Regions from separate parts of the Pseudomonas sp. LBUM1670 genome, predicted to be linked through region 2. Evidence: predicted binding sites of a transcription regulator. Region 2 holds the regulator's gene; the other holds the start of a gene.
What was found. The regulator sigma-54, encoded in region 2, starts transcription at its own class of promoters, with help from an activator protein. The targets are predictions, from matches to a motif close to ANTGGCATNNANNTTGCTNT.

Region 1 (15,377 bases), 2.4 Mb from region 2:
CAATGTGGCTCGCTCGTAACTGCGGCCCCAATTTGATAGGTGCCCATCTCAATTATATCCCGGGTAGTTTCAGGCCATCTCTAGAGGGGGGCCAAGACGCCTTGAGCGAAGAGGAACAGGATTTTCTGAATCGAAGCAGCCAATTCGCGGCGACCGAAGGTGCTTACGCTGCTTTGCACGGTACGAAACCTCAAACCCTGGCTTTCGCACTTGCGGACTCGCCAGCGGGTCTTGCTGCGTGGATTGTCGAAAAATTCCACTCATGGGTAGATCATCCCAACGATCTTGAACAAGTGGTGCCGTTTGACTCTCTCCTCAGCGACATAGCGCTTTATTGGTTCAGCGGGAGCATCCAAGCAACCTTGAGGCTATACAAAGAAAATCGACTTAATCCGCTCGTTTTCGAAGCCAACGAGCGAGTGGAGACTCCGTTGGGTGTGGCGTTATTTCCGAAAGAGCTGCCCATGCCACCACGCAGCTGGGTCGAGCGCGTATTTAATGTCCACCGTTGGGAGCATATGGCGCGTGGCGGTCATTTCGCAGCGCTGGAGCAGCCCGAAATCCTTGCTGAAGAAATCAGGGCATTCTTTAGACCTTTAAGGAGCTAGATCCATCGCAATTCCTATGACGTGCAACGTGCGCAACTAGCGAGCCCCGTTCGACTTCAAACTAACTGAATCACCAATGCAGCTGGACTGTCCGCCGAGGTCACTTTGCCTAGTTTAGGCAAGCATCCACTGATGCGGCAGCAACTGATGGATTTCACTCGCCCGCTGCGTCGGCAGGCGTGTGAGAACATCCTTGAGATACCCGTACGGGTCATGGCCGTTGAGCCGCGCACACTGGATCAAACTCATGATCGCCGCCGCCCGTTTTCCGCTGCGTAGCGACCCTGCAAAGAGCCAGTTCTTGCGTCCCAAACCCCATGGCCGTATCTGGTTCTCTGCCCAATTATTATCAATGGGTACTGCCCTCATCATCGAGGTAGCGCGACAGCGCTGCCCAGCGTCCAACTGCGCAAATGCATGCCCATTTCTTCAAGTGAATGGCCCTGCTGGCCGATAACCCGGACAGTCATGACCTTCTTCTTAACATTGCCTGGAATCTTCGATGCTGTCGTATCACCAAAAGCGTTTTCTGATCGTCGATGATTTCTCCGATTTTCGCAGTTCGGTCCGTTCCATGCTGCGTGAGCTGGGCGTCAAGGACGTGGACACCGCCGACACCGGCGAGCAGGCGCTGCGCATGTGTTCGCAGAAGTCCTACGATTTCATCCTGCAGGATTTCCATCTGGGCGACGGCAAGAAGAATGGTCAACAGGTCCTCGAAGACCTGATGGTCGAGAAGCTGATCAGCCATGAAGCCGTGTTTGTTATGGTGACCGCCGAAACCAGTCAGGCGATGGTACTAAGCGCCCTGGAACACGAGCCCGATGCATACCTGACCAAACCGTTCAACCGCTCGGGCCTGGCCCAGCGCCTTGAGCGTCTGGAGCAGCGCAAGACGTTGCTCAAGCCGATCCTGCAGGCCCTCGATCGCGGCAAACCGGTTGAAGTGCTGAATGCCTGCATCGCGCTGTGCAAACAGGACATCCGCTATTCGCCGCTGTGCCTGCGCTACCGCGCCGATGCCTTGCGTGACTTGAATCAGAATGAGGCGCTGGAGAGACTCTACGACGGCATCATTGCCGATCGGCCTTTGCCGTGGGCGTTTGCCGGGTTGGGCAAGTTGCTGTTCAAGCGCGGTCAGGTCAGTCAGGCCAAAGGCGTCTACGAAAAAGCCCTGAAGGTGTTCCCGATGATGCCGGCGCTGTACGACGGCATGGCGGATGTGCTGGTCGCAGAAGGCGACACCAAGGCCGCGCAGCAGGTGTTGGAAGAGGCCATTCGTCTGTCGCCGCTGGCCGTGCGCCGGCAAGCGCTGCTGGGCAAGTTGGCGATGGCCAACGAAGATTTCGACACGGCGTCCAAGGCTTATCGACAGGCGGTCAGCCAAGGCGCCCAGTCACGCTTCAAGGACGCGGAAAGTAATCTCGGTCTGGCCCATGCCTTGATCAGCAAGGGCAGCGAAAAAGGCCTGGATACCCGCACGCGGCTGGAGATTAACACCACGCTGAGTGCCGTGGCCAAGGAAAACCCGTCTGACCCGGGTCTGCAGATTCGTGCGCGGCTGATGAAGGCCACCAGCCTGCTGCTCAACGATGCCGAAACCGCGGAAAAACTCACCGAGCAAGCCATGTTGCGCCTCGATGGCATGGAGCAGTTCATGAGTGCCGAAGCGGCGCTGTTGGTGGCCAAGCAGCTGCAAATGCTCGGGCAGGCCGATGCCGGTGCTTCGATGCTGAAAAACTGCGCAGAAATCTACGGCGACGATCCGACGGTGATGAAGGGCATCGCCAAGCTGACCGACGACCCGACCATCCTGAATTCCGGCAACGATGCGGCGGAGCTCAACCGTCAAGGCGTGCGGGTGTACAAGACCGGGAATCTGGTGGAGGCGCGGGCGGTGTTCCGCAAAGCCCTGGCGTTGCAACCGAAAAACATCAGTATCGCGCTGAACATGGCGCAGTCGCTGCTGCACGGCACCGACACCAGCGTGCCGTCGGCGGAACTTGAAGAATGTCGGGCCTGCCTGAAAACGGTCGGCCTGATGCCCGACACCGACGCGCGGAATGCGCGTTATCAGAAACTGAAAATCAAGGCGTTCGGCGCATGACCCAAGATGACCCGGCACTGGAATTCTCCACGGTGATTGCTTCCACCGTGCACGACATGAAGAACTCGCTGGCGATGTTGATGCAGGCCCACAGCCAATGGCTGGCGCGCTTGCCCGACCCGGCGCGGCATACCCCGGAGCAGGGCGTGATCGAATTCGAGTTTGCCCACCTCAACGGCATGCTCGTGCAGTTGCTGGGGCTGTACAAACTCGGTGTCAATCAGATGCCCTTGCAACCGGCCTACCACGAACTGGATGACTTCATCGAAGCGCAGTTGGCCTGCCATCAAGACGTGTTCGCCAGCCGCGGCATCATGGCGACTTATGAAGTGGACCCACTGAGCCCGCTGGGTTTCTTCGACCGGGAGTTGATTGCCTCGGTGCTGGGCAATTGCATCAACAACGCCATCCGTTACGCCCGCCACGCGGTGTTGATCAGCGTCAGCGATGAGGCCGGACAACTGGTGCTGACGATCAATGACGATGGCGACGGCTATCCAGCACAGATGATCGAGCGTCAGGCCGATTATGTGCAAGGTATCAACCACAGCAGCGGCAGCACTGGCCTGGGTCTGTATTTCGCCGGGCGGATTGCCGCGTTGCATCAGCGCAACGGCATCGGTGGACGCACCGAAATCAGCAATGGCGGCCCCTTGGGCGGTGGTGTGTTCAGCCTCTATCTCCCCTGAAACACGCCGCATCCCCCTGTATGAGCGAGCGGTGCGGCGATCCGACTTGCCCGCGAGTGCGATGTGTCAGTCGATTCATGTATTGGCTGGTACAACGCCTTCGCGGGCAAGCCTCGCTCCTACAGGGAATGGGCGTGATCCGTGAGGATGTATTTGCAAGTCGGTGCTTGATATTCCGAACAGGCGGAGCCTATTTTGTACGGCCGCCGTTCGCGGCTTGCACAACAACAAAGGATTGCGTCATGACTACCGATGGCCAGCGCTCACTCGCACAGCGACTGACGGGCATGGATGAGATTGAATGTGTTACGCCGGACCTGAACGGCGTGCCCCGTGGCAAGGTCATGACGGCCGAGGGGTTTCTCGAGGGGCGGCGTTTGCAGATGGCGCGGGGTGTGCTGCTGCAATGCATCATGGGCGGATATCCGCCAGCGCGTTTTTACGGCAGCGATGACGGCGACCTGGCGCTGGTGCCCGACCCTGCGCAGATTCACCGTTTGCCCTGGAGTCAGCAACCACGAGCCTTCGCCATTTGCGATGCCGACGAACTGACCGGCGAAAGCTCCCGTCTGTCGACCCGCGGCCAGCTCAAGGCTGTGATCGCGCGTTACGCGGCACTCGGCCTGGCGCCTGTGGTAGCGACCGAACTGGAATTCTTTGTCTTCGCACCCAATACCGACCCGACGCAACCCTTCCAGCCGCCGATGGGCCTGGACGGTCGGCGCGAGGACGGCCATTCGGCATTCAGCGTCAGCTCCAACAACGGCCTGCGACCGTTCTTCAGCGAAGTCTACGAATGCATGGCGGCACTGGGCCTGCCTCGCGATACGTTCATGCACGAGATGGGCGTCAGCCAGTTCGAGATCAATCTTCTGCATGGCGATCCGCTGCTGCTGGCCGACCAGACGTTCCTGTTCAAGCATCTGCTCAAGGAGGTCGCGCTCAAACACGGCCTCACCGTGGTCTGCATGGCCAAGCCGCTGGCGCACACGCCGGGCAGTTCGATGCACATTCATCAGAGCATCGTCGAGATCGGCAGCGGGCGTAACGTGTTCAGCGACGCGGCCGGTGAGCCGACAGCGACCTTCCGTCACTTTATCGGTGGCCAGCAGGCCGGGATGGCAGATTTCACTGCGTTGTTTGCGCCGAACGTGAACTCTTATCAGCGCTTGTGCCATCCGTTCGCGTCACCGAATAATGCCTGCTGGTCCCACGACAATCGTGCGGCCGGTTTGCGTATTCCGGCCAGTTCGCCGGCCGCTCGTCGGGTCGAGAACCGCTTGCCGGGGGCGGATGCCAACCCGTATCTGGCGATTGCCGCGAGCCTGGCAGCGGGGCTGTACGGGATTGAAAACGAGCTGGAGCCGAGCGTAGCGATCCAGGGTGAATTCGAGGTGCCGGATAATCTTTCGTTGCCGTGTACCTTGCATGCCGCTCTCGAACGTCTGAAACGTAGCCAATTGGCGAAGGAACTGTTCGGCAAGGAGTTCATCGAAGGCTACGTCGCTTCGAAGACCATGGAGTTGACCAGCTTCTTTGATGAAATTACGCCCTGGGAACGCCGTGTTTTAGCCGCCCAGGCCTGACGAACCTTCGTCTTCGGGCTATCTTTTCGGGTAGCCCGTTTCTCACCGCAAGGAGCCGCTCGGAACGCCGATGCGCCAAATCTGGAAACCCTTTCGAGCGCTGTATTTTGCCTCGCTGATGATGTTGATCGGCTCTGGCTTGCTGAGTACTTACCTGGGCTTGCGCCTGGCGGCCGACCATGTCGACAGTCTGTGGGTCGGTGCGTTGATGGCGGCCAACTATTTCGGCCTGGTGCTGGGCGGCAAGATCGGTCACCGGTTGATTGCCCGGGTCGGGCATATCCGGGCCTATTCGGCCTGCGCCGGGATTGTCGGCGCGGCGGTGCTGGGCCATGGTCTGGTGGATTGGTTGCCTGCCTGGATATTCCTGCGGGTCATCGTCGGCCTCGGCATGATGTGCCAGTACATGGTCATCGAAAGCTGGCTCAATGAGCAGGCCGAAGCCTCGCAACGCGGGACGGTGTTCAGCGGTTACATGATCGCGTCCTATCTGGGGCTGGTGCTGGGTCAACTGATTCTGGTCATGCACCCGGCGCTCGGTCTGGAGCTGTTGATGCTGGTCGCCCTGTGCTTTGCCCTGTGCCTGGTGCCGGTGGCCCTGACCCGGCGGATTCACCCGGCGGCGCTCCACCCCGCGCCGATGGAGCCGCGATTCTTCATCAAACGCGTACCGCAGTCGTTGAGTACGGTGCTGGGGGCGGGACTGATCATCGGTTCGTTCTACGGTCTGGCACCGCTGTATGCCTCACAGCAAGGGTTGTCCACGGAGCAGGTCGGTCTGTTCATGGGTAGCTGTATTTTTGCCGGCTTGCTGGTGCAGTGGCCGTTGGGCTGGTTGTCCGACCGTTATGACCGGGCACTGCTGATCCGCTGTTTTGCACTGGTGCTGGCGGTTGCCGCATTGCCGCTGGCGATCATGCAGCAGGCGCCGCTGCAGGTGTTGTTCATCACCGGTTTTATCTGCTCGCTGGTGAAATTCTGCCTGTATCCACTGGCGGTCGCGTTTTCCAATGACCACGTCGAGGCTGATCGGCGGGTGTCACTGACGGCCATGTTGCTGGTGACCTACGGCGTCGGCGCCAGTATCGGGCCGTTGGTTGCTGGGGTGCTGATGAAGATGTTCGGCAGCCAGATGCTCTATGCCTTCTTCAGTTTCTTCGCGTTGGTGCTGGTGTGGCGAATCCGCCCGAAAGCGGTGACCAACCTGCATCAGGTGGACGACGCGCCGCTGCATCACGTTGCCATGCCGGACAGCATGTCGAGTTCGCCGCTGGTGGCTTGCCTTGATCCACGGGTCGATGAGCAAGTGGTGCAGGATCAGATGCACAACCCGATCAACCCTGAGCCAAGTCCTGAACCGGAGGCGGAGACAGAAAACACTTCGCCTCCAGACGATCCTGACACGGGGCGCGAGCAAAGCTTCACCGAGGCCAGGCCTTAAAACCGGGGGCATAAAAAAACGGGCAGTCACCGCAAGGGACTGCCCGTTTTTTATTGACGCTCGTATTACATGTCGTCTTTGTCGAAGCGCCGTGCTTCACGCTGAAGCTGATAGACGAACCGCTCGACCTGACGCTGCACCAGGCCGCTCATGTTATGAAAGCGTATGCCGGCGAAGGTGGTGGAGATTTTTTCTTCGAAGTGCAGGTAGCGCAGTTCGACCGGTGCCGTCATTTTGCCGAAGGGCAGGGCGGCGGCGAAGCGGTCGTAGACCTGACCCAGTTGCAGGCTGCCGGTAATGTCGCCGTCGAAGCGCAACTTGCAGCCGGTGGCGGAAATATCCAGCAACTTGCCGCTGATCGGTGCCTTGAGCTTTTCACCGTCCAGTTCGACGTTGACCAGTTGCGCCAGCTTCAAGGCTGCGCGGAAGGCATTGCGGCGCTGGTGGTAGACCACTTCATCCGGCAGCGGGCCGCGATAGCAGCGACTGTCACCGGATTCATCGATGGTCAATTGACCGTTGCTTTCCCAGGCAATGCGCACGCCTTCGTGAAAGCCTTCGACCTTGAACGGTTCGCCGGCCAGCAGGAAGCGTTCGCCGTCACGCGGGATCATTTCGTCCAGCGCGATGGTGCGGCTTTCACGATCCACGTCCACCAGGTAGCTCTGGAAGCGCTGAGTGCGCTCATGGAACGTGATGATCAGCGGGTCATGGCTGTCTTGCAACTGGCGCAGGTTGCCGGAGATCTCCAAAGGCGTGGTAAGCACCTTGGGTGGCTGCGGGGCATCTTCCGCGTTTAAGGCATTGGACACGGTTCATCAATCTCCAGACAAAATATGACTACGGCTGGCTAGCATATTGCCAGCATGTTGCGAGTCTTGATAGGGCGTGGTCATTTGCAGGCTCAAGCCTGACTGAGCGGGCGTGGCTTCGCAAGCTTGGCGGTTGATCCGCGGGCATCATAAAGTGCTGGCGGTTCGCCGCCGGTGAGGATTTTCAGCTGATTGGCCGTGGCGGCCTGCTGGACCAGGATCGACTGGCCATTATTGCCGTTCGCCGCTTGGCATTGAGCCAGAAGATCGGTCAGTACATCGCTCTGCGCCAGCAACTCTTCGCCGATGCTCGAATGGCTGGCCAGTTGCTCCAGACCGTTGCGATTGACTGGCAGATTGAGGCTGGCGAGGATTTCACTGCGCTTGCGGCCATGCTGTTCGAGCTGAATGATCAATGCCTGTTTCTGCGCCAGAATGTCTTCCAGCAGGGGCATGTCACGACCGTGCAAGGCGAGGGACTCGGTTTGCAGTAACTCCAGCAAGTGTTGCGCTGGAGCAAAGTCGTCGGTGATCAGTTGCAGTAAATTGGTGTCGTGCATGGCTGGCCTTGGGTTTTAAGCGTCCAAAAGCCTGGCGCGGGCCGTGGCCTAGCGCTGGGCTTCGAAGTTGAGCAGTTTGCTGGCTACACGGTTGCTGTCGACTTTGTAGCTGCCATCGGCAATCGCTGCTTTCAACTCGGCCACGCGGGCTTTGTCGACGGCAGGCTGATCGCGCAGCTTGTCAGTGACCTGTTGCAACTGTTGAGCCTCATGGCTGAGGTGTACCGATTCCCCGCTTTTGACGGTACTGGCCTGTTCGGCCGGGGTATTCAGCGGCGCGGATTTGCCGGCCTCGGCATTTTCCTTGGCAACGCTGGTACGTGTACTGCCCGTAAGTGACGAGGAGCTGTTCAAACGGCTGAAATCGATGACCATGGTAAAAACCTCTGAGTATTTGGACGCTTGCCATGTTTTCGGCTATCCCTGTGAAAACTTTAGACCCATTTATCAATGAGCCTGCATGCGCCAGCACTTCACCTGCATGCGGCACAGTTTAGGGAACAGCCTCGGGCAACGCCACTTCTTCAGAACAGGGATCTCACATAGACACTTCCACCTGGCCCGGCGCGGTGACTTGCGCCTTGATGACCCGCCTGGAATTGAGGTTTTTCACGCGGATCTGCTCGCTCATGCCGCCGTTGGACAGCGCTTCGCCGGGCATTCGCACGCTGAGCGTACCACTGCGTGCGGTAATCACGACCTGATCGCCTTTGCGAATGACTTCCGCCTGCTCAAGGTGGACGAGGGTAATCACCTGATCGGCGACCATTGGTCGGGTAAGTCGCTGGCCGATCGCCTGATCGAGGGTCGTCAGGTAACCCTGGTTGATCAGGCTGATATCGCGTTCGCGCAAGAGCACATCAGCGGGCTCGACAATGTCGGCGCGGCGCAGGGGCCGGGTGGTGGTCACGACGTCGCGAAACAGGCGGACTTGAGCGGGGACGAAGACCGTCCAGGGGGAGCTTCCCTCACAGCGAACCTTGACCGTGACCCGGCCCAGCGGCTTGGCCGGGCTCTCGAGGCTGGCTGTCAATTCCTTGTCGCACATGGGCATGCGCAGTCGCGGATCGAGCTGGTTGACCTGGATTTCGTAGCGACCTTCCGTTTGACTGGTCGCCAAATAGTCTTCAACGGTGAATTCAAGAAAGCCCTGGGTGACGCCGATAAGCATGTCAGGCAAGGTAACCGCGTCAGCAAGGGCAGGGCTGCCAGCGTTGAACAGGCAAACGGCCGACATCGCACAGAGCAATCTGCGGAAGGGTGATGTCAGGCGTCGGAAAAATGTCGGTTCTGTGTTCATAAGAGTTAAAAAGCAAGCGCCGTGCCGTTTAGTGATGAATGTGCGTCGCAACACACTTAGCGTTGGTGTAGGAGTCTGGGCATGGCGGGTGTAATGGATTCGGTAAACCAGCGCACGCAACTGGTAGGGCAGAATCGCCTGGAGCTGTTGTTGTTCCGTCTCGACGGCCAGCAGCTGTATGGGATCAACGTGTTCAAGGTTCGTGAGGTGCTGCAATGCCCCAAGCTGACCCTGATGCCAAAGTCCAGTCCTGTCGTGTGCGGTGTGGCAAATATCCGGGGGGCGACCATTCCGATCCTTGATCTGGCAATGGCGACCGGTTCCGGGGCGCTTAAAGATCAAAGCAATCCCTTCGTGATCATCACGGAGTACAACACCAAGACCCAGGGTTTCCTGGTGCGCTCGGTGGAACGCATCGTCAACATGAACTGGGAGGAGATTCATCCGCCTCCCAAGGGCACCGGACGCGATCATTACCTGACGGCTGTGACTCGGGTCGACAATCAGTTAGTCGAAATCATCGACGTCGAGAAGGTCCTGGCGGAAGTGGCGCCGACGCCGGAAGCGATTTCCGTTGGCGTGGTCGATGTCGAGACCCAGCACAAGGCGCTGTCGCTGCGGGTGCTGACGGTCGATGACTCGTCGGTGGCGCGTAAGCAGGTCACGCGTTGCCTGCAGACGGTCGGTGTTGAAGTGGTGGCGTTGAACGACGGACGGCAAGCGCTGGATTACCTGCGCAAGCTGGCCGACGAGGGCAAGAAGCCGGAAGAAGAGTTCCTGATGATGATTTCCGACATCGAGATGCCGGAAATGGACGGGTACACCCTGACGGCCGAGATCCGCAACGACCCTCGCATGCAAAAGCTTCATATCATCCTGCATACTTCGTTGTCGGGTGTGTTCAATCAGGCGATGGTCAAGAAAGTCGGTGCCGATGACTTCCTGGCCAAATTCCGTCCTGATGACCTGGCATCCCGGGTAGTCGACCGGATCAAAGCAGCAGACATCAGCCAGGGGCCTTCTGCCCCTGGCGGTTAACACGATTTAAGAGGCGGCATCTTTGTCTACGGGTAATTTGGATTTCGAACAGTTCCGGGTCTTCCTGGAAAAAGCCTGTGGCATTTTGCTCGGTGAAAACAAGCAGTACCTGGTCTCGAGCCGTCTCAACAAACTGATGGAACAGCAAGGCATCAAGTCCCTGGGTGAGCTGGTCCAGCGCATCCAGACCCAGCCGCGCAGCGGTTTGCGCGAGATGGTGGTGGATGCCATGACGACCAACGAAACCCTGTGGTTTCGTGACACCTATCCGTTTGAAGTCTTGAAGAACAAGGTGCTGCCCGAAGCCATCAAGGCAGCTCCCGGCCAGCGTCTGCGGATCTGGTCGGCGGCCTGCTCGTCGGGGCAGGAACCGTATTCGCTGTCGATGTCCATCGACGAGTTCGAACGGGTCAACATGGGCCAGTTGAAGATGGGCGTGCAGATCGTCGCCACTGATTTGTCCGGCACCATGCTGACCAACTGCAAGACCGGCGAGTACGACAGCCTGGCCATCGGCCGCGGTCTGTCGCCCGAGCGTCTTCAGCGTTACTTCGACCCGAAAGGGCCGGGGCGCTGGGCCATCAAGGCACCGATCAAGAGCCGGGTGGAGTTTCGCTCGTTCAACCTGCTGGACAGCTACGCGAGCCTCGGCAAGTTCGACATCGTGTTCTGCCGCAACGTACTGATCTACTTCTCCGCCGAGGTGAAGAAGGACATCCTGTTGCGCATCCACAGCACGCTGAAGCCGGGCGGTTATCTGTTCCTTGGCGCATCGGAAGCGCTGAACGGTTTGCCGGATCATTACCAGATGGTCCAGTGCAGTCCGGGGATTATCTACCAGGCGAAGTGATGCAAAAGCGGCAGGCATAAAAAAACGGGAGTCCATCAGGGCTCCCTTTTTTATGCCTGCCGCTTTGGTTCTTGTGTTTAGTGGACATATCCGTTTCTGCGGTAACGGCGGCTATTGGTTTCGCCCTTACGGCGGGTCACTTGGAAGAGCCCCAAGTAACCAAGGGCTCTTGCCCAGGCTCTTGCCCCTTTCGTTCGGTGCCTCGCTGTGGCTCGGCATGCCCTCGCTCCGGTCCTGCTCCGTGGGCCCGCCGCGATCGGCCATCCATGGCCGTGCGCGGCTAACCCGGCATCCATGCCGGGTTGCCCACTGCACAGGACCTGCGCTCGGCCTCTCGAGAGGGCAAGAAGATCAAAAGCCAGATCAAAAGCTGAAGGCGAGCTAACGCTCGGCCTGATGAGTGGTGAAAAGCAAAAGCGTACGCCGATCCACTGTGGGAGCGGGCTTGCTCGCGAAAAGCGGACACCGCGTTCATTCAGACAGCGCGCGTTATCGTTGGCGTCCTTCGCGAGCAAGCCCGCTCCCACAGGGGAAATGCGTGCATCTGAAGAGCCAGGTCGGCTCGTAGGCCGCCTCGCGGTGCTGTTGCGGTAGGCGCCCCCTCGAGAGGCCGAGTGGAGGTACTGCGCAGTGGGCAACCCGGCATGTGCAGTGGTCAACTAATTCCGGACACCTCGATAGGTGGTTTTGATGCCATCACCCGTTCGTAAACGGTCGGCGGCAAATAGCCTAGTTTCGAGTGCAGCCGTTTGTTGTTGTAAAACCCAACGATGTACTCAGTGATATCGCGGATTGCTTCGCCTTGGTTGGCGTAATCACGTCGCCACACGCGTTCCATTTTCAAGCTCAGGAAGAAGCGCTCCATCACTGCGTTATCCCAGCAGTTACCTTTACGGCTCATGCTTTGCTGCCTGTCATTTCGTGCCAGCAGCGCTCTGTAGCTCGCGCTGGCGTATTGGCTGCCACGGTCAGAGTGAGCGATCAGGCCCGGTGGCGGTTGACGCTGAGCAATCGCCAGTTGCATCGCGCTGCACACCAGTTCCGCCGGCATGTTCGGAGCCATGGACCAACCAACGATTTTGCGGGAGTACAAATCCAGCACCACCGCCAGGTACAACCAGCCGCTACGGGTTCGGATGTAGGTAATGTCAGCCACCCAAGCCTTGTTCGGCGCCACGGGATTGAACTGACGATTCAGCACATTTTCGGCAATGGGCAGGTCATGGTTGCTGTCGGTGATATGGACAAACTTGGGTTTCCAGGCCGAACGCAAACCGTTGGCACGCATCAAACGGCGGATTTTATAAAGACCTATCGCCATGCCCTTGCCACGCAATGCATTGCGCAACGGGCGGCTGCCGGAACAGCCTTCACTTTCCTTAAACGAGGCCCTGAGCTGAACCGTGACCGGACAAATCGACACCGGCGCAGCAGCACGCTTACCGGCCTCATAGAAACCGGATCGACTGACATTGAGTACACGACAGACCTGCGCTACTGAGTAAGCCTTCTGTTGCAACTGTCTGACCAGCCGATAAGTCACTTCAGCTCGCGGGCAAAGAAGGCGGTAGCCTTTTTTAGGATGTCATTGTCCATCTTGAGCTGGCGGTTTTCGTGCTCCAACTGGCGAATCCGCTGTTGTTCAGCGGTCAGTGGTTTGCCAATTCCGGATTCACCAAGAATCTCAGCATCGTACTGACGCACCCATCGGCGAACCGCCGTCTCACCAAGATTGAGATCCAGGCAGACCTGCGGAACGGTCAGGCCTTTGTCCTTGATCATTCTTACGACTTCAAGCTTGAAGCTATCGTCAAAATTTCTACGTTTGTCGGTCATTAAAAACTCCTCGGTAGATGTATTTTCCACCTATCGGGGTGTCTGGGGAAATTAGACCACTGCAATGGATGCCGGGTTAGCCGCCCCCGGCCATGGATGGCCGATGGCGGCGGGCCCACGGAGCAGGACCGGAGCGAGGGCATGCCGAGCCTTAGCGAGGCACCGAACGAAAGGGGCAAAAGCGCTTTGGTTACTTTCGCGCTTTTCGAAAGTGACTCGCCGTAAGGGCGAAACCAATGTCAGCCGTTACCGCAGAAACGGATATGCCCACAACCCAACAGCCCCAGAGCCCCAGAGCCCCAAACCGAAAGCGGCAGAAAAGCGGCAGGCGGCGGAAACCCGTTGCCGCTTTTCTGTCATTGCCGCATTGCCCCTGCCCGCAAAGCCCCGGTTTATGGGCTTTTCTGAATTGGCACGCCGCTTGCTAAGTTCATCGTACGAAAAATCAGGTCACCCGAAGGTTTCCCGACATGAGCATCAGCTTCGATAAAGCGCTCGGTATCCACGAACAAGCCTTGGGCTTCCGCGCTCAGCGTGCCGAAGTCCTGGCCAACAACATCGCCAACGCCGACACCCCGAACTACAAGGCTCGGGATCTGGATTTCTCGAAAGTGCTCGCCGAGCAGAGCGAGAAAACCAAGAACGGCTCTTTCGCCTTGAACATGACCAACAACCGTCATATCGAAGCGGAAGGCCTGGGCAATGGCGACGAGTCGCTGCTGTATCGCACGCCGATGCAACCGTCGATCGACCAGAACACCGTGGACGCTCAGCTGGAACAGTCGAACTACGCGGAAAACGCGGTGAACTTCCAGGCCAGCTTCACCCTGCTCAACAGCAAATTCAAAGGGCTGATATCCGCCCTGCGTGGAGAGTAAGTCATGTCTCTAGCCAGTGTTTTCAATATCGCCGGTAGCGGCATGAGTGCCCAGACCACTCGCCTGAACACCGTCGCCAGTAACATCGCCAACGCCGAAACCGTTTCGTCGAGCATCGACCAGACCTACCGCGCCCGTCACCCGGTGTTCGCCACCATGTTCCAGGGTGGCCAGAGCGGCGGCAGCGATTCGCTGTTCCAGAACCAGGACGCTGCAGGCCAGGGCGTGCAGGTGCTGGGTGTGGTCGAAGACCAGAGCAACCTGGAAGCCCGCTACGAACCGAACCATCCGGCGGCTGACGCCAAGGGTTACGTCTACTACCCGAACGTCAACGTGGTGGAAGAAATGGCCGACATGATTTCCGCGAGCCGTTCGTTCCAGACCAACGCCGAAATGATGAACACCGCCAAAACCATGATGCAGAAGGTCCTGACCCTCGGTCAGTGATAAGGGGCGACTCAGATGAGTGTTACCGATACCACCAGCGGAATTAGCCTCAAAGACATCCTGGCCAACTCTTCGGTCAAGACCAGCGCCAGTGCCGACGGCCTGACGTCCGCGACGAACAGCGCCACCGGCAAAAAGTCCCTGGGCAAGGACGCGTTCATGCAACTGCTGGTGACACAGCTGAAGAACCAGAACCCGCTGGAACCGCAGGACAACAGCGCGTTCGTTGCTCAGTTGGCGCAGTTCAGCAGCCTGGAAGGCATCACCACGCTCAACACCACCGTGAGTGGCCTGGCCAGCAACTACAACTCGTCTCAGGCCTTGCAGGCTTCGTCGCTGGTGGGGCGTTCGGTCATCGCCCCGGGCGACAAGGCCGTGGTCGATACCGCCAAGAGCTTCAACGGGACGATCGCCGTACCCGCGTCGGCCGACCCGGTCAAGCTCAAGATCACTGATGCCGATGGCAAGCTCATCCGCACCATCGACCTGGGCAGCCAGAAAGCCGGCAACGCCAGCTTCATCTGGGACGGCAAGAACGATGCCGGCGAAGTGGCCAAGGCGGGTACGTACGCCTTCGGTGCCAGCGCAACCTACGACGGCAAGGCAACCGCGCTGGTGACGAACCTGCCGGCGACCGTCAACAGCGTGACCATCAGCCAGACCGGCGGCGAGTTGATGCTCAACCTCGCCGGGCTGGGCAGCGTCGCCCTGTCCAAAGTACAAACCATTGGTATGTAGAGCCGACTAACACGGCACAAAGGAGTGGAATATGTCTTTCAATATCGGCCTTAGCGGTCTCTATGCAGCCAACAAACAACTGGACGTGACCGGCAACAACATCGCCAACGTCGCGACCACCGGTTTCAAATCGTCCCGTACGGAATTCGAAGACGTTTACTCGGCCACCAAACTGGGTTCGGGCAGCAAGACCGTCGGTAACGGCGTGCGCCTGGCCAGCGTTTCCCAGCAGTTCACCCAGGGCGACATCAACAACACCGGCAACGTGCTGGACATGGGCATCAACGGTTCCGGCTTCTTCGTGCTGAACAGCAACGGTTCGATGTCCTACTCCCGTGCCGGTACGTTCAAGGTCGACAAGGACGGTTACGTCACCAACACCGATGGCTCTGCGCGTCTGCAGGGTTACGGTGTGGATGCCAATGGCAAGATCGTCAACGGTGTGTTGACCGACCTGCGCATCGACACCTCGAACCTGGCACCGAAA
Region 2 (15,377 bases):
TAATTTGCTTATGTTTGGCGCTCCGGCGCCCTGTAGTGGATGGCGCACGTGCGCCGGCGAATAAGGTGTTAAGCCCCTGCCATGAAACCATCGCTAGTCTTGAGAATGGGCCAGCAGCTGACGATGACACCGCAGCTGCAACAGGCCATCCGCCTGCTCCAATTGTCGACCCTGGACCTGCAACAGGAAATCCAGGAAGCCCTGGAGTCCAATCCGATGCTCGAACGCCAGGAAGAAGGCGACGACTTCGATAACGCCGACCCCTTGGCCGACAAAGCCGAACAGCAACCCAATGCCGATGTGTCTGAACCCTCCTACCAGGAAACCGCCCCGACGGTGGACAACCTCGATGAGGGCGACTGGAACGAGCGCATTCCCAACGAACTGCCCGTCGACACCGCATGGGAAGACGTCTACCAGACCAGCGCCAGCAGCTTGCCGAGCAACGATGACGACGAGTGGGATTTCACCACCCGCACATCGGCCGGCGAAAGCCTGCAAAGCCATCTGTTGTGGCAACTGAACCTGGCGCCGATGTCCGACACCGATCGCCTGATCGCCGTGACCCTGATCGACTGCATCAACAATCAGGGCTACCTGGACGAAACCCTTGAGGAAATCCTCGAAGCCTTCGATCCGGAACTCGACATCGAACTGGACGAGATCGAAGCCGTCCTCCATCGCATCCAGCAATTCGAACCGGCCGGCATCGGCGCCCGCAACCTGGGTGAATGCCTGCTGCTGCAATTGCGTCAGCTCCCTGCCAAGACACCTTGGCTGGCCGAGGCCAAACGCCTGGTCACCGATTACATCGACTTGCTCGGCAGCCGCGACTACAGCCAGCTGATGCGCCGGATGAAGCTCAAGGAAGATGAACTGCGCCAGGTCATTGAACTGGTACAAACCCTCAACCCACGTCCGGGCTCGCAGATCGAGTCCAGTGAAGCCGAATACGTCGTTCCCGACGTGATCGTGCGCAAGGATAACGAGCGCTGGCTGGTAGAGCTGAATCAGGAATCGGTACCGCGGCTGCGGGTCAACGCCCAATATGCCGGTTTCGTGCGCCGCGCCGACACCAGCGCCGACAACACCTTCATGCGCAATCAGTTGCAAGAAGCCCGCTGGTTCATCAAGAGCCTGCAAAGCCGTAACGAAACCCTGATGAAAGTTGCCACCCAGATCGTCGAGCATCAGCGCGGTTTTCTGGAGTACGGCGACGAAGCCATGAAACCCCTGGTCCTGCATGACATCGCCGAAGCGGTGGGCATGCACGAATCAACGATTTCCCGGGTAACCACGCAAAAATTCATGCATACCCCTCGCGGCATATATGAGTTGAAATACTTTTTCTCCAGCCACGTCAGCACCTCCGAAGGCGGCGAATGCTCGTCTACGGCGATCCGCGCGATCATCAAAAAACTGGTTGCCGCGGAAAATCAGAAAAAGCCGTTGAGTGACAGCAAGATCGCTGGTTTACTGGAGGCACAAGGCATTCAGGTGGCTCGCCGCACCGTCGCCAAGTACCGCGAATCCCTCGGGATCGCGCCTTCGAGCGAACGCAAACGGTTGATGTAGAGCCACGCCACAGCGTTCCAGTGGTAGATCATCTGATCTACCGCTTTATGCACTGGCAACGAAGGAGAAGCTGTATGCAAGTCAACATCAGTGGACACCAACTGGAAGTGACCGAACCTCTTCGCACCTACATCGGCGAAAAACTCGAACGATTGGAGAGGCATTTCGACAAGATCACCAACGTGCAGGTCACGATGACGGTCGAAAAGCTGAAGCAGAAAATCGAAGCCACGCTGCATATTCCCGGCAATGAAGTGGTCGCAAACGCGGAACATACCGATATGTACGCGGCGATCGACGCGCTGACCGACAAGCTGGATAAACAACTCAAAAAGCATAAGGAAAAGACCCAAAGCCTCCTCCAGGGCGCGACCGGTCGTTAACACTCCCAACCCATGATCCGACTTGAAAGCATCCTGACCCCCGGCCGTTCCCTCGTGAACGTGCCGGGCGGCAGCAAAAAGAAAGCCCTCGAGCAAATTGCCAATCTGATCGCCCGCGAAGTGCCGGCTCTGGAGATGCAAGATGTCTTCGAGGCTTTGATTGCCCGTGAAAAACTCGGCTCGACCGGTTTTGGTAACGGCATCGCTATCCCCCACTGCCGGCTGAAAGGTTGCACCTCGCCCATCAGTGCCTTGATGCACCTGGATGCCCCCATCGATTTTGACGCCATCGACGGTGCCCCGGTTGACCTGCTCTTCGTTCTGCTGGTCCCGGAAGCCGCTACCGATGCGCACCTTGAATTACTCCGCCAGATCGCCAGCATGCTTGATCGCAAGGAAGTCCGTGATCGCCTGCGTAGCGCCCCGAGCAATGAAGCCTTGTATCAGGTTGTCCTGGACGAGCAAAACGGGCATTAATCATGCGCTTGATCATCGTCAGTGGCCGTTCCGGCTCAGGTAAAAGTACCGCGCTCGATGTTCTCGAGGACAACGGCTATTACTGCATCGACAACCTGCCCGCCGGGTTGCTGCCGGAACTGGCCGAACGTGCGTTGATTCACACTGAGCTGGCGCAGCCGCTGGTTGCCGTCTCCATCGACGCGCGCAACTTGCCGAGTCACCTGACCCGTTTTCCGGAACTGCTTGCAGAAGTGCGCAGCCGGCATATCCAGTGCGATGTCCTGTACCTGGATGCCGATGAAGAAACCTTGCTCAAGCGTTTTTCGGAAACCCGCCGTCGTCATCCGCTGAGCAGCGCCAATCGCTCGCTGGCCGAGGCGATCAACGACGAAACCAACCTGCTCGGGCCGATTGCCGACCTCGCCGATCTCAAGGTCAACACCACCAATCTGAACCTGTATCAGTTGCGCGATACCATCAAGCTGCGTCTGCTGAACCAGCCGGAACCGGGCACCGCGTTTCTGGTGGAGTCTTTCGGATTCAAGCGGGGCATGCCGGTGGACGCCGATCTGGTGTTCGACGTGCGTTGCCTGCCGAACCCCTATTGGAAGCCGGAGCTACGCGATCAGTCCGGGCTTGATCAACCGGTTGCCGAGTACCTGGCGGCCCAGCCGGACGTCGAAGAGATGTTCCAGGACATTTCCACGTACCTGCTCAAATGGCTGCCCCGCTTTGCCGCCAGCAACCGTGCTTATGTCACCATTGCCATTGGCTGCACCGGCGGGCATCACCGCTCCGTCTACCTGACCGAACGTCTGGGCCAGATCCTGCAAAAATCACTGAAGAACGTCCAGGTCCGCCACCGCGACCTCAGCTAAAGGATTCACATCGCGATGCCTGCTCTGGAAATCGAAATCATCAACAAGCTGGGCCTGCATGCCCGCGCTTCCGCAAAATTCGTCGGTGTGGCCGGTCAGTTCCCCTGCCAGATCAGAGCCGGGCGCACGCCTCAGTCCATGGTCGACGGTAAAAGCATCATGGCCATGATGATGCTCGCGGCCGGCAAGGGCACCAAGATCCATCTGAGTACGGAAGGCGAGCAGGAACAGGAAGCGATGGACGCGCTGGTGGCGTTGATCAACAACTTCTTCGACGAAGGCGAATAAAGGCTGCGATCTTTTTTCAGGCCAACGCCGTATCCATCACCATCATCAAACAAAACCCGATCATGGTAATGAGTACCAACCCCCCCCATAAAGTGCACACCCACCTCCTGTGGGAGCGGACTTGCTCGCGAAGAGGCCATCACATTCAACATCTCCGTTGACTGACACGCCGCCTTCGCGAGCAAGCCCGCTCCCACATTGGCTCTGTGCAACGCGCATAAAAAAAGGCGCGCCACCCAATGGGTGGCGCGCCTTTTTGTGTAACGGCCGGGGTTTAGCTACCCGCCACCGTCATCCGCTCGATCAACACCGAGCCGGTGCGAATGTTGCTGCGCAATTCCAGGTCATTACCCACCGCAACGATCTGCTTGAACATGTCGCGCATGTTGCCGGCGATGGTGACTTCCTGGACCGCGAACTGAATCTCGCCGTTCTCGACCCAATAACCCGCCGCACCGCGAGAGTAATCGCCGGTGACCATGTTCAGGCCCTGGCCCATCAGCTCGGTGACCAGCAAGCCCCGGCCCATGCGGCGCAGCAAAGCGGCTTGATCTTCCTCGCCATGGGTAACGAACAAGTTGTGCACGCCGCCGGCATTGGCGGTGCTCGGCATGCCGAGTTTACGGCCGGAGTACGTGCCAAGAATGTACGAGACCAATTCGCCTTTTTCGACGAACGGTTTGGCGTAGGTCGCGAGGCCATCACCATCGAACGCCGAACTGCCCATGGCACGCATCAAGTGCGGACGCTCATCGATGGTCAACCATTCCGGGAACAACTTCTGCCCAAGGGTGCCTTCCAGGAACGACGATTTGCGATACAGACTGCCGCCGGAAATCGCCGAAAGGAAACTGCCGAACAAGCCACCGGCCAGTTCAGCGGAAAACAATACCGGCACTTCACAGGTCGGCACCGGACGTGCGCCCAGACGGCTCGCTGCACGCTGCGCGGCACGCTGGCCAATGGTCACCGGATCAGTCAGCAAATTGCCCTGCCGGTTCACGTCGTACCAGTAATCGCGCTGCATCTGGCCGTCGGCCTCGGCGATCATCACGCAGCTCAAGCTGTGACGAGTCGAGGAGTAACCGCCAATAAAACCGTGGCTGTTGCCGTAAACGCGGCAGCCCTGGTGGGTGCTGAGTGTTGTGCCATCGGCGTTCTTGATCCGGCTGTCGGTGGCAAACGCGGCCGCCTCACAGCTCAAGGCCATCTCGATAGCTTGCTCCGGCGTGATGTCCCATTCGTGGAACAGGTCGAAATCCTGCAGATCCTTGGCCATCAGCGCAGCATCGGCCAGGCCTGCGGCTTCGTCTTCGGAGGTGTGTTTAGCGATGGCCAGTGCCGCAGCGACAGTTTCACGAATCGCTTCAGGGCCGCTGGCCGAGGTGCTGGCCGAGCCCTTGCGCTGGCCAACGTACAGAGTGATGCCGAAACCCTGATCGCGGTTGAATTCGACGGTTTCGACTTCGCGCTGACGCACCGATGTGGACAGGCCCTGCTCCAGGGACACCGCCACTTCACAGGCACTGGCCCCCTGACGCTTGGCTTCAGCGATGATCTGCTCGACTTGTTCTTGCAGTGCCGGCAACGCTTGTGGGCCGACGCTTTCAACTGCACTCATGCTGTTCTCCACTCAAATTCTGCTTTCGGTAAAGGCCTTCGAGCGACCGGGCCGGACAAGCGGCCCCCGACTGGTTATCATGGCGGCGTTTCTTTGCGGACGGCCACCATGGTTGATTCTTACGACGACTCCCTCGATACGGGAGAAAAAAGCAAATCCCAGGTTAAACGCGAGCTGCATGCTCTGGTTGACCTCGGCGAACGCCTTACAACGCTCAAGCCTGACTTGCTGGCAAAACTGCCTTTGACCGACGCTCTGCGCCGGGCTCTGGGCGATGCGCCCAAGCACACCGCGAATATCGCGCGTAAACGGCACCTTATGTTCATCGGCAAACTGATGCGCGATCAGGACACTGACGCCATTCTGACTTTGCTCGATCAACTCGATGCCTCCACCCGGCAGTACAACGAACGTTTCCATGGCCTGGAACGCTGGCGCGATCGCTTGATCGCGGGCGACGATGCAGTCCTGGAGAAGTTCGTACTCGACTACCCGGAGGCTGATCGTCAGCAATTGCGCTCCCTGATCCGTCAGGCCCAGCACGAACTGGCGACCAACAAGCCACCGGCATCGAGCCGTAAAATCTTCAAGTACATCCGTGAGCTGGACGAGACTCAACGCGGTCTGCGTTAAACCTCGTATCGGGTGAGTTGCCTCGCAACTCACCCGAAGCTCCATCCATCAAGATCCTGTGCCACCCACAGTGATCGCATCGATTTTCAGCGTTGGCTGGCCGACACCCACCGGCACCGACTGCCCATCCTTGCCGCACGTGCCCACGCCGCTGTCCAGCGCCAGGTCATTACCGACCATCGACACCTTGCTCATCGCCTCCGGCCCGTTGCCGATCAATGTCGCGCCTTTGACCGGCGCCGTAATCTTGCCGTCTTCGATCAGGTACGCCTCGCTGGTGGAGAACACGAACTTGCCACTGGTGATATCCACCTGACCGCCGCCAAGGTTGGCGCAGTAGATGCCGCGTTTCACCGACGCAATGATTTCCGCCGGATCGCTTTCGCCCGCCAGCATGTAGGTATTGGTCATGCGCGGCATCGGCAGGTGCGCGTAGGATTCGCGGCGACCGTTACCGGTGCGGGCCACGCCCATCAGGCGCGCATTGAGCTTGTCCTGCATGTAGCCTTTGAGTACGCCGTTTTCGATCAGCGTGGTGCACTCGGTCGGCGTGCCTTCGTCATCGACGCTCAACGAGCCACGGCGACCGGCCAGCGTGCCGTCATCGACGATGGTGCAGAGCTTGGACGCAACCATCTCGCCCATACGGCCGCTATAAGCGGAGCTGCCCTTACGGTTGAAATCGCCTTCCAGACCGTGACCGACCGCTTCGTGCAACAGCACACCGGACCAGCCCGACCCCAACACCACCGGCAACGTACCGGCCGGCGCCGGAATGGCTTCAAGGTTGACCAGCGCCTGACGCAGCGCCTCACGGGCGTAGCTCATGGCGCGGTCTTCGGCGAGGAAAAAACGGTAATCGGTGCGACCGCCGCCACCATGACCGCCGCGCTCGCGGCGACCGTTCTGCTCAACGATCACGCTGACATTGAAGCGGACCAGCGGCCGCACATCCGCCGCCAGGCTGCCGTCGGTCGAAGCCACAAGAATGCGTTCCCAGACACCGGCCATGCTCACGGTCACTTGCTGGATACGCGGATCGAGGGCCCGAGTGGCGACGTCGATACGCTTGAGCAGCTCGACTTTCTCGGCGCGGGTCAACACTTCCAATGGGTTATCCGGCCCGTACAACTGGGCGACATCCTGAGTGGTGAACGCCTGCACCGTGCCGTTCTGCCCGGCGCGGGAGATCGAACGAGCGGCACGCGCCGCCGCGCCCAAGGCTTCCAGGGTGATCGCATTGCTGTAGGCAAAACCGGTTTTCTCACCCGATTGCGCCCGCACGCCAACGCCCTGGTCGAGGTTGAAGCTGCCTTCCTTGACGATCCCGTCTTCCAGTGCCCAGGACTCGGAAATCTGCCCCTGGAAATACAGGTCGGCGGCATCGATGCCCGGGCCGGCCAGATCGCCGAGCACACCTTGCAGGCTCTCGATGGTGACGCCGCCAGGGGCCAGGAGGTGTTCACTGACAGAGGACAACAACTCGCTCATATGCTTTACGCCTTAAATTCATCGTTCTGAGGCAGGTCGCCGGGCGCCCTGCGAGAAAAAGCGCCGGTGACTGGACACCGGCATCCGCGTCCGGATGGACGCCTGTTCGCTGCTATCGCGTTCGGCCAGCAGCACGGCCTCGCCTTGATCCTGTTGCGCCAGCACTCGTCCCCACGGGTCGATGATCGCGGCATGGCCGAAGGTTTCTCGCGGCCCCGGATGCGTTCCACCCTGGGCAGCCGCGAGCACATAACACTGAGTCTCGATGGCCCGCGCACGAATCAGCACATCCCAATGCGCCGCGCCGGTCACCGCGGTAAAGGCCGACGGTGCGGTAATCAACTCCGCGCCGGCAGCGCGCAATTCACTGTAAAGCTCAGGGAAGCGCAGGTCGTAACACACTGTCAGGCCGACTCGACCGACGGGCGTGTCCGCGACCACCACGCCACTGCCATAAGCATAGTCATCGGATTCACGATAACGCCCGCGATTGTCCGCCACGTCCACGTCAAACAGGTGCAGCTTGTCGTAGCGCGCCACCGTTTCGCCCTGATCGTTGACCAGCAACGAGCAGGCATGCACTTTGGCCGTCGGTTGATCCACCGGCGGCAACGGCAATGTACCGGCCACTATCCATAACTTGAGGTCGCGGGCGGTCTGTTTCAACCAGGGCAGGATCGGACCTTCGCCCAATGCCTCGGCGCGGCCGATGTCAGCGATGTCACGGCGGCCCATGGCAGCGAAATTTTCCGGCAGCACAGCCAGCTTCGCGCCACCGGCCGCGCTTTGCTCGAGCAGCCGACGGGCCTGGGCCAGATTGGCCAGCACATCGCTCTGGCTGACCATTTGAATCACCGCGAAAGACATGGCTTTATCCCTAATTGAAATCAACACATATCTTGTAGGAGCGAGCTTGCTCGCGATGGACTTGATGACGACGCGTTTATCCAGAATGTACGCGTTATCGTTGACGTCCATCGCGAGCAAGCTCGCTCCTACAGGGGAATGTCGCTACGGCCATGCTACTCCATCGGCTCGCGTCAAAAAGGTTTGTCGAAGGTGATTTTCGGCTCTTTCCACGGGCCTTTGACGGTGTACTTCACGCTGGCGAAACGCGCCACGCGGTCACCGATCAGCTTGTCGATCAGAAACAACGCGCCACCGATGGCCGGTGCGCCGACGATCAACGCGGCAATCGGCAGGTTGTTGGTCACCGGCAAAGTCACCAGCAGTTTCGCATCGACCTGATCACCCACCAGATCCAATGTGCCATCAAGTTCCACATTGCTCGAAGGACCGGTCATCACAATCGGCTCGCGGGTCACGTAAACCCCGTTGGTCGCAACCAGCACGCCTTTGACCCGGTCATAACTCAGGCCTTTGCCAAACAGGTCGGAGAAGTCCAGACGCAAGCGCCGGCCGATGGAGTTGAAGTTGAGCAGGCCAAATACGCGCAACGCCTGGGCGCCGCCCTCGACTTCAATGAACTGGCCTTTATTCAGCGACGCATCGAGGGTGCCGGAGAAACGCTTGGTGGCCATCCACGCCGGAGAGCCGGGCCAGCGACCATCGACATCCATATGAAATTCTTCACTGGTGACACTCGGCGCAAAGCCCCAGCCTTTCAGCACATCCGCAAGGTTCTTGCCACTGACTCGCCCCTTGAACCAACTGGTGGATGCACCGGGCGCACCTTCCCAGCCGCCGTTGCCCTGCAACAGAATGCCTTTGAGGCCCAGATCCAGCGTATTGAGCGTAATGCCCTTGGCGGTCGGACGCACTTTCAGCGACCAGCCCCCGACCAGATCCTGCCCCTGGAACAGTTGATTGATGGTGATATCCAGCGCCGGGATTTTGGTCGAATCCACGGTAGCCAACGGATCCGGCGAGTTTTCATCGGCCAGGACCGTCGGGTCCGGCGCCGGCAGACGCACGTATTGCAGATTGATCGCGATCGGCGCGGCTTTCGCATTAGGAATAGCGGCGGTGCCCTTGACCTGCTGACTGTCGAGTTGCACCGCCCACGCCGTTGGCTTGCGGTTCACCCGCACCGACGCCTGATCGAGGGTGGTACCGATACCGCTGAGCTTGCCGACCTTGAAGTCCGCGCTGCTGAGCAACTGCTTGGCGCTGCCGCCCGGGTCCTGGCCGGCATACTTGTCCACCAGGTCTTTCCACGGGCCGACATCCAGCTCCGACAACACGCCGCGCACCCGCAGGCCTTTGGCACCGGGCAACACGGCGTCGCCGCCACCGAGGAACAATTCGCCGCGACCGTCGGCAAAATTGCCGGGCGGTGCTGCAAACGTGAAGTCCGCCAGCTCGCCGTACTTGACCCAGTAACGTCGCTCCGGTCCTTGCAGGGTCATGCGGAACGTCGTGTCGCGCCCGACGTCGGCAGCCATGCCGAACGGCGCCGGCAAATCCACCGCCACGCCTTGGAGGTTCGAATTGACCATCAACTGGCTGTCGGGGCCATCCAGGTTCAGTTGCAACTGATAAGGGATCAGGCCGGACACCGGCAACGGCTGGGTCACGCTCAGCCAGTCGGTGAGTTTTTTCACCTCGACCTGGCCCGAGGCGTTGACACGGGTCTTGATGTTGCCCGGGCTGCCATCGGCGAAAATCTGCGCCGTGACCGGTTTGTCAAAGGCGCGAGCGGTGATGTTCTGCCCGCTCAACCCCTTGGTGCTGTCGAAGCGGAAATCGCCCTTCAGCTGGGTCAGCTCAAGGGCGGGTTCGGCGAGTTTCAAGCGCGCCTTGGCGGTCTTGAAGTCGACGAGGATCTTCGGCTGTTCGCCTTTGACCAGCGGAATATCGAGTTTCAGCTTGCCCTGCAAATCACCCTCGCCTTCCCATCCGGCGAAGGTGGCGGCGGTGCCGATCGGCGCTTCCTGGAGGATTTTCAAGCCATCGCCAAGCCCGCCAGCGAACGCGCCGTCGAGGAACAGGTGGCTGCTTTGTCCGGCCGGAACATGGGGAATGTTGACGTAAATGTCACGCACCTGAGTGTCGAGCAACTGGCCTTTGCTGGCCAGAATCCGCACACCGCTGTCCTCGACAAATACATCCCCCGAGACCTTGCTGACATGCGGCCAACCTGGCTGGAAGGCCAGTTCGGCATCGTGAACCTTGAAGAACAGGCTGATGCTGCGAGCAGTGTCGGCGGCACCATGATTCAGCGAGCCCTGATACTGGAAGAATCCCTGATCTACCGCGCCTTTGAGAATGGCCGTACGCAGCCATTCGTCCAGCGCCGGGCTGAGCACTGCCGGCAGGTACTTGGCGGTGTATTTGCCGTCGCCCTCGACCATGCCGACCCGCAGGTCCATGTAGTCTTCCTGGGTGTGGTCGAAGTGCAGGCGAATCAGGAAATCCCCGGCAATCTTGCCCTCCTCGCCCAGCACCTTCAGGTACGGCGCGATCAGGGTGAAGCCTTCTTTATCGAGCTTCCAGGTCAGCCGGGCGTTGGCCTGAATGTATTGCCATGGCTTGGCGAAAATCGGGTCGAGGTGCAGGACAAAATCCTTGCTGTCCATGCGCAGTTCGCCATGGCCAAGGTCACCGCTGATGCTGCCGCTGACGTTCCGCGCTGCGGGGGCGCCGTGATAGGCATCAAAGCCAACCCGGTCGAGGTTGGCGGCAAAACTGACCTTGCTGTCGTCGGCGGCGTTGGGACGGAAGTCCATCAGAACGTTACGCAAACCACCCGTCACCTTGAGCTGCTCGACGGCGGTGGCAAGGCCTTCGGGCAATGGTCCCAGCGCATTCAGCAGCGGCGTGAGCGGGGTGAGGTCGAGGCGGTCGGCTTGCAGATGCCAGAGTTCTTCGGTCTTGTCAGTGGCCAGGCTTTGTTTGAGTTGCAGGCGCGATTCCCAGCGGGTTTCGCCGAAGTTCATGGACAGCGAGTCCACCGTCACCAGAAAGCCTTCGGCACTGCGCTGGAAATAGCTGTTGAGCGCCAGGTTGTTGATCTGGATCGGCTTGCGCTCGGCGTAGGCGCCTTTGAGCTGCGGCGCATTCAAGCGAATCGCGGCGCTTTGCAGCGCCCCTTTGCTCCAGTTGATCCAAAGTTCGCCACCGGCCTTGATCTCGGAAAAATTCCATTGTCGGGTCAGGCGTTCGGGTAGCCATTTCGCCCAGTCGCTTTGCGGCAGGCTCACGTAGGCGTCGGCCTCCCCATCCTTCCACTGGCTGGCGCGAATGCGTATCCGCAGGCTCATTGCTACCGGCTGACCGTCGGGCAGGGTCAGCCGCGCGTCGAGTCGCTGACGGGTGACGCCGGTTTTCAGATTCAGGCCAACGTAGGTCAAGGTGAGCGGCGGGTGATCCAGCGGCTGCAAGGTCACCTGGCTGTCGAGCACCGATAACTGCTGGACCATCTGCATGCGATTGAGCAGTTGTTCCGGATCCAGCGGCTGATCCTGCTGCACCGGCAAGCCTTCCAGCGCCCAATGACCGTCCTCGCCTTCCTTGAGGATGATCTTCAAACCGTTGAGTTCAAGGTGAGCGATGCGCACTTCACGAGCCAGCAGGCTTGCCCACAGATCCGGCACCGCACGTACCTGATCCAGACGCAGCGCGTTGGCGCCCTCGCCGACCATCACATCGTGAGCCAGCAGAATCGGCGCGAAGCCGTGCCAGTTACCTTCCAGTTCACCGATGTGCAGCGGCATGCCCAGAGCAGCGCCGGCTTTGACTTCGACTTCGGCCCGATACTCGGCCACCAGCGGCGTCAGCTCACGGCCGAGACTGACGTAAAGCGCCATCAGCACCAAAGCCAACGCGCACAGGCCCAGACCCCAGCGGGTCAGTGCGGCCAAAATGCGTGTCAGACGGTCCATGTCAGTTGGCTCCCATGGCAAAAATACTGCAAAAAGCTGAGGCCAGCCGTTCTAGTGAGGGTGAAGCACAGCGATTCAGAGCAGCACCACGTCGTATTGTTCCTGGGAATACATGGTTTCCACCTGGAACCGAATGGTGCGTCCGATAAAACCTTCAAGCTCGGCGACGTTGCCGGACTCCTCATCCAGCAGGCGGTCGACGACTTTCTGGTTCGCCAATACACGATAGCCCTCCGCCTGATAGGCGCGAGCCTCGCGGAGAATTTCGCGGAAGATTTCGTAGCAAACGGTTTCCGGCGTCTTGAGCTTGCCGCGACCCTGGCAGCTGGTGCACGGTTCGCACAACACTTGTTCGAGGCTTTCGCGGGTGCGCTTGCGGGTCATCTGCACCAGGCCCAACTCGGTGATGCCGATGATATTGGTCTTGGCGTGATCGCGCTCCAGTTGTTTCTCAAGCGTACGCAGCACCTGACGCTGGTGCTCTTCATCTTCCATGTCGATGAAGTCGATGATGATGATCCCGCCCAGATTGCGCAGGCGCAGCTGGCGAGCGATGGCGGTCGCGGCTTCGAGGTTGGTCTTGAAGATGGTTTCTTCAAGGTTGCGATGACCGACGAACGCCCCGGTGTTGACGTCGATGGTGCTCATGGCTTCAGCCGGGTCCACCACCAGGTAACCGCCGGACTTCAGCGGCACTTTGCGTTCGAGCGCTTTCTGGATTTCATCTTCGACGCCGTAAAGGTCGAAAATCGGCCGCTCGCCCGGGTAATGCTCCAGACGATCGGCGATTTCCGGCATCAGTTCGGCGACGAACTGCGTGGTTTTCTGGAAGGTTTCCCGGGAGTCGATGCGAATCTTCTCGATCTTCGGGCTCACCAGATCGCGCAAGGTGCGCAGGGCCAGGCCGAGGTCTTCGTAGATCACGCTCGGGGCGCCGATGGTTTTGATCTGTTCGTTGATCTGATCCCAGAGACGGCGCAGGTAGCGGATGTCCATGAGGATTTCATCGGCCCCGGCACCTTCGGCGGCGGTACGCAGGATGAAGCCGCCAGCCTCCTTGATGCCTTCTTTGGCCACGCAATCGGTAACCACTTGCTTGAGGCGTTCGCGCTCGGCTTCGTCTTCGATCTTCAGGGAAATACCGACATGCGAGGTGCGCGGCATGTACACCAGATAACGCGAAGGGATCGACAGTTGTGTGGTCAGGCGTGCGCCCTTGGAACCGATCGGGTCCTTGGTGACTTGCACTACCAGGCTCTGGCCTTCGTGAACCAGCGCGCTGATGCTTTCGACCGCAGGGCCTTCGCGCAGGGAAATTTCCGAGGCATGAATGAACGCGGCGCGATCAAGACCGATGTCGACGAAGGCCGCCTGCATGCCCGGCAATACCCGCACGACTTTGCCCTTGTAGATGTTGCCGACGATCCCGCGCTTTTGCGTGCGCTCGACGTGGACCTCTTGCAGGACACCGTTTTCAACCACCGCCACGCGCGATTCCATCGGCGTGATGTTGATCAGGATCTCTTCACTCATGGCAGGGTCTCGTTCAGGCATGTTCACGATAATGGCCGCATCTTGTCAGTACGACGCTCAGCGCGCGTTAAGGGTTTGCCAACAGGGTATGCCGAAATGGCCGAGCAGCTCAGCGGTTTCGCACAGCGGCAGTCCGACCACCGCCGAGTAGCTGCCATCGAGCCCGGCGACAAACACCGCGCCCAGTCCTTGAATGCCATAGCCACCGGCCTTGTCCCGAGGTTCGCCGCTGGCCCAGTAGGCCGCCGCTTCATTGAGATCGATGGGGCGAAAACGCACCAGGCTGCGCACAACCCGCGACTCGCAGCGCTCACCATCAAGCACGGCAATGGCGGTCAGCACTTCGTGCTCTTGACCGGCCAGCCTCATAAGCATGGCGCACGCATCGGCTTCGTCCACCGGTTTGCCAAGAATTTTCCCGTTGAGCACCACCGCGGTATCGGCGCCCAGCACGCAGAATGCTGCGTCGGACACGACCACGCCGCGCCCGGCTTCAGCCTTGCCGCGCGCGAGGCGCTCGACATAGGCCGACGGCGATTCATGATTCAAAGGGGTTTCATCGATGTCCGCGCTGATGGCGGAGAACGGCACGCCGATCTGCGTGAGCAGTTCACGCCGACGCGGCGAGCCTGAGGCCAGATAGAGCTGTTTCATCAAGACATCTCCCTTGTCGAGGTTATGGGCAAATGCCTGACCGATTTAATTGATTTTGTAGCGTCGACGCAGACCGCGCAAACCGAAGCTGATCCAAGGCCAGAGCAACGCGCTGACGAGTGCCGGCAAGACCAGCGCCAGCGTTGGCTGACGGTTGCCGGTCAGGGCGCTGAGCCAGAGTTGAACGAGCTGCGCGAGGCCGAAGATCACCAGGATCACCAGGCTCTGTTGCCACATAGGGAACATCCGCAGCCGCTGTTGCAGCGACAGCACCAGGAAAGTGATGAGCGTCAGGATCAATGCGTTCTGGCCCAGCAACGTGCCGTAGAGCACATCTTCGGCCAGGCCCAGGCACCACGCGGTGACCATGCCTACTTTCTGCGGCAGGGCCAGCGCCCAGAACGCCAGCAGCAAGGCGAGCCATAGCGGACGGAGGATTTCCATGAATTGCGGCAGCGGCGAAACGCTGAGCAGCATGCCGATGGCGAATGTCAGCCAGATCATCCAGCCGTTTCGGGAGGCGGTAGTACCGACCATTATTCTCTTCCCCCTGGGGTGACCGGCGCGGAGACAGGCGGTTTGGCTGCAGGCTTCACGACAGCGGGTTGCGTCGCCGGTGGCTTGGCGGCCGGAGTCGTCGCGGGCGGCTTGGCGGCGGCGGGATGTGCGGCGGCGGGTTTGGCCGGGGTTGTGGTAGCAGGCTGGGCCGGAGTTGCAGCCGCAGGCGCGACGACGGGAACGATGGGGACAGCAGCGGCAGCCGGGGCAATCACGGCAGCAGGCTTCGGCACGGTCGCGGGAATGATTGGCCCGCCGCCCTGTGCGTCCAGGTTTTCCTGGGCCTGGGCGGCATCATTGGCGCGCTCTTCCGGCGTACGGGTGTCGCTGAACACCAGCAGCAAGTAACGACTGCGGTTCAATGCCGCGGTCGGCACGGCGCGAACGATGGCGAACGGCTGGCCGGAATCGTGAATCACTTCCCTGACCGTCGCCACCGGGTAACCCGCCGGGAACCGCT

Region 1: flgB (flagellar basal body rod protein FlgB) is a predicted target of sigma-54. The motif match lies at 13,236-13,255, and genes of this name have one in related genera.

The regions. Positions count from the first base shown of each region.
Region 1 covers NZ_CP166783.1:4,252,984-4,268,360, reverse strand. Annotated here, with positions in the region: gene ACA073_RS19390 (epoxide hydrolase family protein) at 1-608, shown strand, start outside; partial or broken gene ACA073_RS19385 (transposase domain-containing protein) at 723-1,008, opposite strand; gene ACA073_RS19380 (response regulator) at 1,111-2,715, shown strand; gene ACA073_RS19375 (sensor histidine kinase) at 2,712-3,404, shown strand; gene ACA073_RS19370 (glutamine synthetase family protein) at 3,749-4,990, shown strand; gene ACA073_RS19365 (MFS transporter) at 5,061-6,431, shown strand; gene ACA073_RS19360 (flagellar brake protein) at 6,497-7,243, opposite strand; gene ACA073_RS19355 (flagella synthesis protein FlgN) at 7,336-7,803, opposite strand; gene flgM (flagellar biosynthesis anti-sigma factor FlgM) at 7,852-8,178, opposite strand; gene flgA (flagellar basal body P-ring formation chaperone FlgA) at 8,342-9,103, opposite strand; gene ACA073_RS19340 (chemotaxis protein CheV) at 9,185-10,141, shown strand; gene cheR (protein-glutamate O-methyltransferase CheR) at 10,164-10,991, shown strand; one part of gene ACA073_RS19330 (IS3 family transposase) at 11,647-12,563, opposite strand; one part of gene ACA073_RS19330 (IS3 family transposase) at 12,563-12,827, opposite strand; gene flgB (flagellar basal body rod protein FlgB) at 13,298-13,705, shown strand; gene flgC (flagellar basal body rod protein FlgC) at 13,709-14,152, shown strand; gene flgD (flagellar hook assembly protein FlgD) at 14,168-14,890, shown strand; gene flgE (flagellar hook protein FlgE) at 14,922-15,377, shown strand, end outside.
Region 2 covers NZ_CP166783.1:928,929-944,305, reverse strand. Annotated here, with positions in the region: gene ACA073_RS04220 (RNA polymerase factor sigma-54) at 82-1,575, shown strand; gene hpf (ribosome hibernation-promoting factor, HPF/YfiA family) at 1,650-1,958, shown strand; gene ptsN (PTS IIA-like nitrogen regulatory protein PtsN) at 1,971-2,435, shown strand; gene rapZ (RNase adapter RapZ) at 2,438-3,295, shown strand; gene ACA073_RS04200 (HPr family phosphocarrier protein) at 3,311-3,583, shown strand; gene pmbA (metalloprotease PmbA) at 3,858-5,204, opposite strand; gene yjgA (ribosome biogenesis factor YjgA) at 5,313-5,837, shown strand; gene tldD (metalloprotease TldD) at 5,886-7,328, opposite strand; gene ACA073_RS04180 (carbon-nitrogen hydrolase family protein) at 7,347-8,195, opposite strand; gene ACA073_RS04175 (YhdP family protein) at 8,369-12,172, opposite strand; gene rng (ribonuclease G) at 12,248-13,705, opposite strand; gene ACA073_RS04165 (Maf family protein) at 13,763-14,359, opposite strand; gene mreD (rod shape-determining protein MreD) at 14,405-14,896, opposite strand; gene mreC (rod shape-determining protein MreC) at 14,896-15,377, opposite strand, start outside.